DNA from 3 places in the Paenibacillus sp. 01T47 genome. Region 3 is predicted to be linked to each of the others. Evidence: riboswitches for the same ligand, from Rfam matches in the RefSeq annotation. Region 3 holds a riboswitch; each other region holds the start of a gene.
The links. Region 3 has a riboswitch for cyclic di-AMP ahead of AC1DOV_RS08325 (NAD-binding protein). Riboswitches for the same ligand answer to the same signal wherever they lie in the genome.

Region 1: linked by a shared signal. The riboswitch ahead of AC1DOV_RS12460 (TrkH family potassium uptake protein) and the one ahead of AC1DOV_RS08325 (NAD-binding protein) in region 3 are both predicted to bind cyclic di-AMP.
Region 2: linked by a shared signal. The riboswitch ahead of AC1DOV_RS06220 (C40 family peptidase) and the one ahead of AC1DOV_RS08325 (NAD-binding protein) in region 3 are both predicted to bind cyclic di-AMP.

Annotation. Positions count from the first base shown of each region.
Region 1 is NZ_JBFTPA010000005.1:98,377-100,643, forward strand. It holds gene AC1DOV_RS12455 (CPBP family intramembrane glutamic endopeptidase) at 1-615, opposite strand, end outside; cyclic di-AMP (ydaO/yuaA leader) riboswitch at 861-1,065, shown strand; gene AC1DOV_RS12460 (TrkH family potassium uptake protein) at 1,156-2,267, shown strand, end outside.
Region 2 is NZ_JBFTPA010000002.1:475,048-477,314, forward strand. It holds gene AC1DOV_RS06215 (chromate transporter) at 1-440, opposite strand, end outside; gene AC1DOV_RS06220 (C40 family peptidase) at 575-1,051, opposite strand; cyclic di-AMP (ydaO/yuaA leader) riboswitch at 1,055-1,189, opposite strand; gene AC1DOV_RS06225 (MATE family efflux transporter) at 1,425-2,267, opposite strand, start outside.
Region 3 is NZ_JBFTPA010000003.1:203,801-206,067, reverse strand. It holds gene kdpA (potassium-transporting ATPase subunit KdpA) at 1-782, opposite strand, end outside; gene kdpF (K(+)-transporting ATPase subunit F) at 801-878, opposite strand; gene AC1DOV_RS08325 (NAD-binding protein) at 1,002-1,400, opposite strand; cyclic di-AMP (ydaO/yuaA leader) riboswitch at 1,519-1,689, opposite strand; cyclic di-AMP (ydaO/yuaA leader) riboswitch at 1,781-1,979, opposite strand.

The sequences.
Region 1 (2,267 bases), on a different contig from region 3:
AATGATCGTACGGTCATTCACGACAAGAGCGTTAACCAATACGTTAAGATGAGCATTTTTAATGGAATAACCTGCAGGAGGCTTGGGCTGCCAATCGCCATTAGGCAATATTTGCCCGCCTATGAATTCAGTTCCGCTGAAATTTCCTGCAGTTAGAAAGGCAATAGCTTCTTTTGCTTTATCTGCATCTGATAGCTGTTCCCCCTCAAGCTTCAAGTTCCAAGCTACGACTTTCCCGCTATGCATATGTAGATAAACATATCCGCTGCCGCCGCCTACGAATTTAAGATCAACCTGAAACGTATCTGTAGGAAACATGGGGTCATATTTATCCGTATATGCTTTGACTAGCTCATATTTAGATAAGTAGCCATTCATAATTTTATCGGTTTGATGTACGGCTTTAGCCGATTTCACCTTCAAGCCTGTTTCTTTTTCAACAAATGCAGACGCCTTATCCTCCGCCGCTGATTTCGCAATGACCTTGGTATTCATTTCGCCAGATGAGATAGCCGTAATCATTGGAACGATTTGTACGGCCCCATAAATAATAAAGCAAGCAACTGCTGCCCATATAAATCGTTTCCATTCATTGGGTTTAATAGAATCAATCATAGTTTCACCTCAACTGTCTTCATAATAAATAGCTCATTTTATTACCTTAACATATGAATCCCTAAATTATCCAATGAAAATGACCGTTTGTTTTCAAAAAAATGCGAAATAACGATGTCCAGCAAGCTAGCTATGTGCTGGTTCGTCCCATTGCCCTAATTTGAGCTAATATCGTCCTGTTTGTCATAAACGTCACCTTTATATCAGGAGTGCTTAGGGATTATAATCGTTATCGTCATACTAATTGCATAGCATAGCCGAATTTCCTAAGGAAATCGGGGGAACCATAAAGTTGTCTAAATGGATGAGCCTGCTGAAAGCAAAGCAGTTCAACATTAGATAGCATGGGGTGAATTTTAGCGGTGAAGCATCGTCTTCTTCCGCTGAATAGGGCTGCCTGTCCAGGCCCGAATCCGTCAGCTAACCTCGAAGGCGTATTGGAACAGGACTCATCGCACGAGCACTTGAGTTTCCAGTGCTTTTTTTTATGCTTAAAAACAATAAATGACAATATGACATAATCAAAAAGAAGGGAAATGAATGAAGGTTAGTTGGAATGTTTTGAAGTGGTCACCCCCGCGTATTTTGGTAAGTGGATTCGCTCTTATTATATTGCTGGGTGCCTTATTATTATCCATGCCTTTTGCATCGGTAAGCGGTGAGAGATTGCCTTTTATAGATGCGCTGTTTACGGCAACTTCGGCAACCTGTGTAACAGGGTTAGTTGTCGTTGATACCGGAACTTATTTCTCTATATGGGGTCAAATCATATTAATGTGCCTGTTCCAGCTTGGCGGACTCGGATTTATGACGATGGCGACGCTGGTAGCGCTCGTACTTCGCAAGAGGATTTCGCTGCGTGAGCGGCTTTTGCTGCAGGAATCCATGAACCAGTCGAGCATGGAAGGCATCGTGCGTTTGATTAGACGCGTTATTGTGTATTCATTGACAATAGAGCTTATTGGCGCTGCGTTGTTTGCTTCGAGGTTTGCATTTGATATGCCGCTGGGCAAAGCGATTTATTTTGGAGCCTTTCATGCGGTTTCATTGTTTAACAATGCTGGTTTTGATATTTTTGGGAACTATCGCAGCTTGACCTTATACGTTTCTGATCCAGTCGTCAATATTGCAGCTATGATGCTGATCATTTCGGGCGGACTTGGCTTTGTCGTTATGTCGGACCTGATGGAGTTCCGCAAAAACCGCAAGCTGTCGCTGCACAGCAAGGTCGTGCTATCTATGACAGGAACACTTATTGCAGTAGGGACACTCGTCATATTTATTTTTGAATTCTCGAATTCGAAGACACTGGGCTCTCTGGACTGGGGCGGGAAAATTTTGTCCTCGTTCTTCCAGTCGGTAACGCCGCGGACGGCAGGAGCCAATACGCTTGATTATACGGCTATCCGGCAAGCGACGATGTTTTTCACCATTATATTAATGTTTATTGGCGCCTCGCCCGGCTCGACGGGCGGCGGCATCAAAACAACAACCTTTGCAACGCTGGTCGGCGCTGTATTTGCAATGATTAGAGGACGAGAGGACATCGTTCTTTTCCGTTACAGATTAGGCAAAGACAGAATTTTTAAAGCACTCACGATTACTTTGATCTCTTTATCGCTTGTCATTATTGTAACGATGATCTTGTCGAT
Region 2 (2,267 bases), on a different contig from region 3:
GTAGCTCTATTTCGATCCGGTGTTAGTTTCTGCCCCATCCCTAGAATGGCATGAGCAACGATGGCCACCGCTACAATTTTCAATCCATGAATCCAGCCTGTGTTTCCAAGATCAAATCCTTGCAGCAAAAAAGCAAAGGCCACTAATGCTATGATCGATGGCAGTGTGAACCCTAACCAAGCCACTAGTCCGCCCAATAACCCAGCCCTAACTATCCCTATACCGATCCCAACTTGACTGCTGGCTGGTCCGGGTAGAAACTGACATAAAGCAACGAGGTCTGCATAACTACGTTCATCCATCCATTTACGGCGACGAATATACTCATTGTGAAAATAACCCAGATGGGCTATCGGACCCCCAAATGAGGTTAGTCCTAGTTTAGTAGATACAGCTAGTACCTCTACCAAAGATGCGATTGTTCCTCTTTTCAATCCTATAACCTCATTCCATTACTCATGTTATTTACATTGTAAGCTTGCGAATTATTGGCTTACAACCCTTTAACAAATACTTAATAAATGGTTACATAAAAAAAACCACCTCGTAAGGTGGTTTTTAAAATCATTACACATTATTTAGACTCCATCATCGCAGCAAATGTATCTTCTGTTACGACACGCCTTGCTGTTACATAACGTTTTGCGTAATAAGAATCGTTAAGATTTGTAATCGTAACCCCTTTGCTTGTAGAAGAATGAGCAAATTTCCCATCCCCAATGTAAATGCCCGCATGAGAAACGCCTTTGCCGCTTGTGTTGAAGAACACAAGATCACCCACGCGTAGTTCATCTTTATTGACCTCTGTGCCTGTGTCTGATTGCGATTGAGATGTTCTAGGCAGCTTAACATCAAATTGATTAAAGATATGTAGAATAAAACCCGAGCAGTCAAACCCTTTGCTCGTTGTGCCTCCCCATTTATAAGGAGTTCCAACAACCTCGCTAATGGAATTCGTAAGCACTGACTTGTCCGACTTATCTGCAAGCACGCTTCCTCCTCCAGTAAGCAGCAGCAAGCAGGATAACAATAAAATAAAACCCTTCTTCAAAACAACTTCTCCCTTCGGTGCCTACGAGGTTAGCTTATGGGTTCGGTTGAAGATCCCTATGCTTAAAAAAATACATTAAGCAATTCACCCTAGGTGGTTCCCCCGTTTCCGATATACAGAACTCGGCATGTCAATAAACCTTATAGTATCGTTAAATTCGATTGTTTTTACCATAATCCTGCAATTGGTTTATTAGAATACTTTCATTTTTCTTCATTATTATTATTTATTTAGCTGTTCACTACATGATTTTTGTCAAAGGTGCTGATTTTTTTGTAATTAAAATAGATGAATTTCCAATCACATTTTCAAAATATAACGGTTTAAACACAAAAAAAGAGTATCCGTATTTTCATACAGTTACTCTTTCTAGTTAAGCAAGTTTCGCCAAAATATCGACCTTCTGCCAAGAACGTCTCCTCCATCTGTAGAACATCAGTAATGCTCTTATCCATTCATCGATTGAAAAGGCCAGCCATATTCCTACCAACCCCATGTCGAACACAATCCCGAACACGTATGCCAGCGGCACACTAATCCCCCACATGGATACTAACCCGGCAGCAACAGGAAATTTCACATCTCCAGCCGCATTTAGACAACTGATAAGCACCATGTTGCAAGCCCGAGCCGGCTCCAGCATAATCGATAACAACATGAGCTGCTTGCCTAACAATATAATTTCCGCATCATTAGTAAAGAGGCTGAGCAATAGACCTGAGAAGCTATAAATACAAATACCAAGCGCAAGCGAAATGACGAACGCCAGCTTCAAACTTTGAATACTGGATCGATAAGCATCATCCTTCTGATGGGCTCCAATCAGATGTCCAACAATAATTTGCGTTCCTTGACCTATTGCCATTGAAAAAACAAAAACAAAAGAAGTTATGCTCTGCGAATAAATTTTTGTCGTTAACGCTGCCGTACCGATCAGCGTGACTAGATATGTGATTACAACCTGTGAAAGATTATAAGAAACATGCTCACCTGCCGAAGGAATACCTAGTTTAAATATAAGGCCAATATTTTTTCTTTGAAACTTAAATGGACTAATCAAGCCAACCTTATACTCCAAGCTTCGAATACATAAAATCAAATAAGCGATCATCCCTATGGCACGGGTTAGCCACGTGGATGCTGCTACTCCTTCTACGCCTAAATTAGGTAAGCCGAAGGGCTCCATCAGCACCAGATAATTTAAAGTAATATGCAG
Region 3 (2,267 bases):
GCCCACATCGACAAGATTTGAATCACATTCGTTAATGGATTTGGGTTTTCAAATGGATGAGCCGAGTTCACTCCAAAAAAACCGCCGCCGTTTGTGCCCAAATGTTTGATGGATTCAAGCGAAGCTACAGGACCGATTGCAATTTGCTGCATGGCTCCCTCTAGCGTTTTAATTGTAAATGTCGGATCAAGCGTTTGCGGCACCTGAAGAGCGACAAGCACTAGCGTGATAATAAAGGAAATCGGAAGAAAAATCCTTGTGTGTGCTTTTACAAAATCCTCGAAAAAGTTGCCGATCGTCGTTCCTTTACTCGTAATCCCACGAACAAACGCGATGGCAACCGAGAAGCCCGTCGCCGCTGACGTGAACATCATCATCATGATGACCGCCATTTGGGAGAAATAAGATAAGGCACTTTCCCCGCTGTAATGCTGTAGATTCGTATTGGTAATAAAGCTGATGACTGTATTGAAAGTCAGTGTAGGCTCCATGGCTGCCATGCCATTTGGATTAAACGGCAGTGCATTTTGGAACCGCAATATCAAATAGCTGAAAGCAACTAAAATTAAATTGGTTGCAACAAAGCTGAGTGCGTATATCTTCCAACTCATGCCCTCTCTTTTTTTGAGACCAATAAGCTTAAATATAAATCGCTCCGTCCCTCCGAATACTTTGTCTAACCGATTGTGTTCATTTGAGAACACATGATAGACGTAAGTACCAAGCGGCTTAACTAACAATACAAGAACGGCAATGACGATAAGCAATTGTAAAATATCCATCTTGTAAATCCCCCTCTATTAAAACTTCTCCGGATGAATTAACGCATAAATCAGATAAACGAAAACAAATACAGCCACTATCGCTATGACAGTCATTGGCCCTCGCCCCCTGTTTTCTCAATAACACTGGAGCACCAAGTTAAAAATCCGTAAAATAAACCGAAGCTAGCTAACAACGCCCCGAACATATAAAAATCCTGCATGTAAACCCCTCCTGCATTATTTGTTGCTTAATAGAAAACCGACTTCACCGGTATGAGAGAATACGATATGATCCGCTCCGAGCCCCTTGTAAATAGCCCTTGGATTCCACTGCTGTGTAATGACGTAAATCGACTTAGAGGTCCAAGCTCTGCAGCACTGTACAAAGCGGCAGCTAAGCGCCAAGCTGCTCTCGAATATAAATACCTCGCTAATGTTCATCGAAGGAACATTCCAGCTTTGACGATCATTCGAATTGATGTACAAAACATTGCTGATACCCTGCTTGCGAAGCTGTTTTTCTTCCTGTTTGCTATTGGTCAAAACGATAAATTTTAATTGATGAAACTGCAAAGTTCGTATGAATGATTGGCCAGCCTCGTTTAGACCAGCTACAATAATATGCTCTTCCTGCAAACGAATTCTCCTCCATATGGTAAAAAAGGCAACAAAAAAGAAGCCTTGGGATAAGAGGAACTTTTCCCGCGGCTTCTTTGCCCGCAGCAGAATAAGCCGCGGGAAGCACGATGGCTGTTGCCTCTCTCGAGTACACTTACGAGGTTAGCTGTCGGATTCGGGCCTTGAGAGTTGCCCTACGCTTGATCATTTTCAAGCGATTCACCCCATGAAGCGAAGTCGTGATTGCACACGAATCGTTCGTTGGTTCCCCCGTTCCTGCTGCTGCAGGACTCAGCGTTTTCTTACATTTTGTAGCAAATTAAGCTTTTTTGGGCACAAAAAACCACAGAGGTCTATGACACTCTGCGGTCGAAGTTAATCGATCACAAGCTTCATCATTCCTCTCTCGGTCCACGCTTACGAGGTTAGCTGTCGGATTCGGGCGGTGAGAGTCGCCCTACTTTGACCGGTATCCATGGCACCTGTCAAAGATTCACCCCTGCTCTGCGTTTGTTCGACTCTCACATCGAACAGGCGCATCGCGTCATTATTGGTTCCCCCGCTTCCGCTTTCACGGAAACTCAGCGATCAGTAAATCGAAACTTATTTATAAATCCTGTATCGAATATTACTCCTCGCTATAAATACTGTAAAGGCAGTCTGCTACCTAATTTAGCCAATTTCAGCCTTGCAGAGCGATTCGCAACGCTTACATTCATTTCGATCTCTCGATATCTCACTATTTCTCAGTTTTACTCTTGTTTTCAAAAATAGTGTTCAATCCCTTTCCAACGATTTTATGCGTGAATAATCAGATTTCTCTATAATCGAGAATGGAAGAGAATAAACGAGTATTTCGAAGAATAAATATCTTTTTACTGCCAT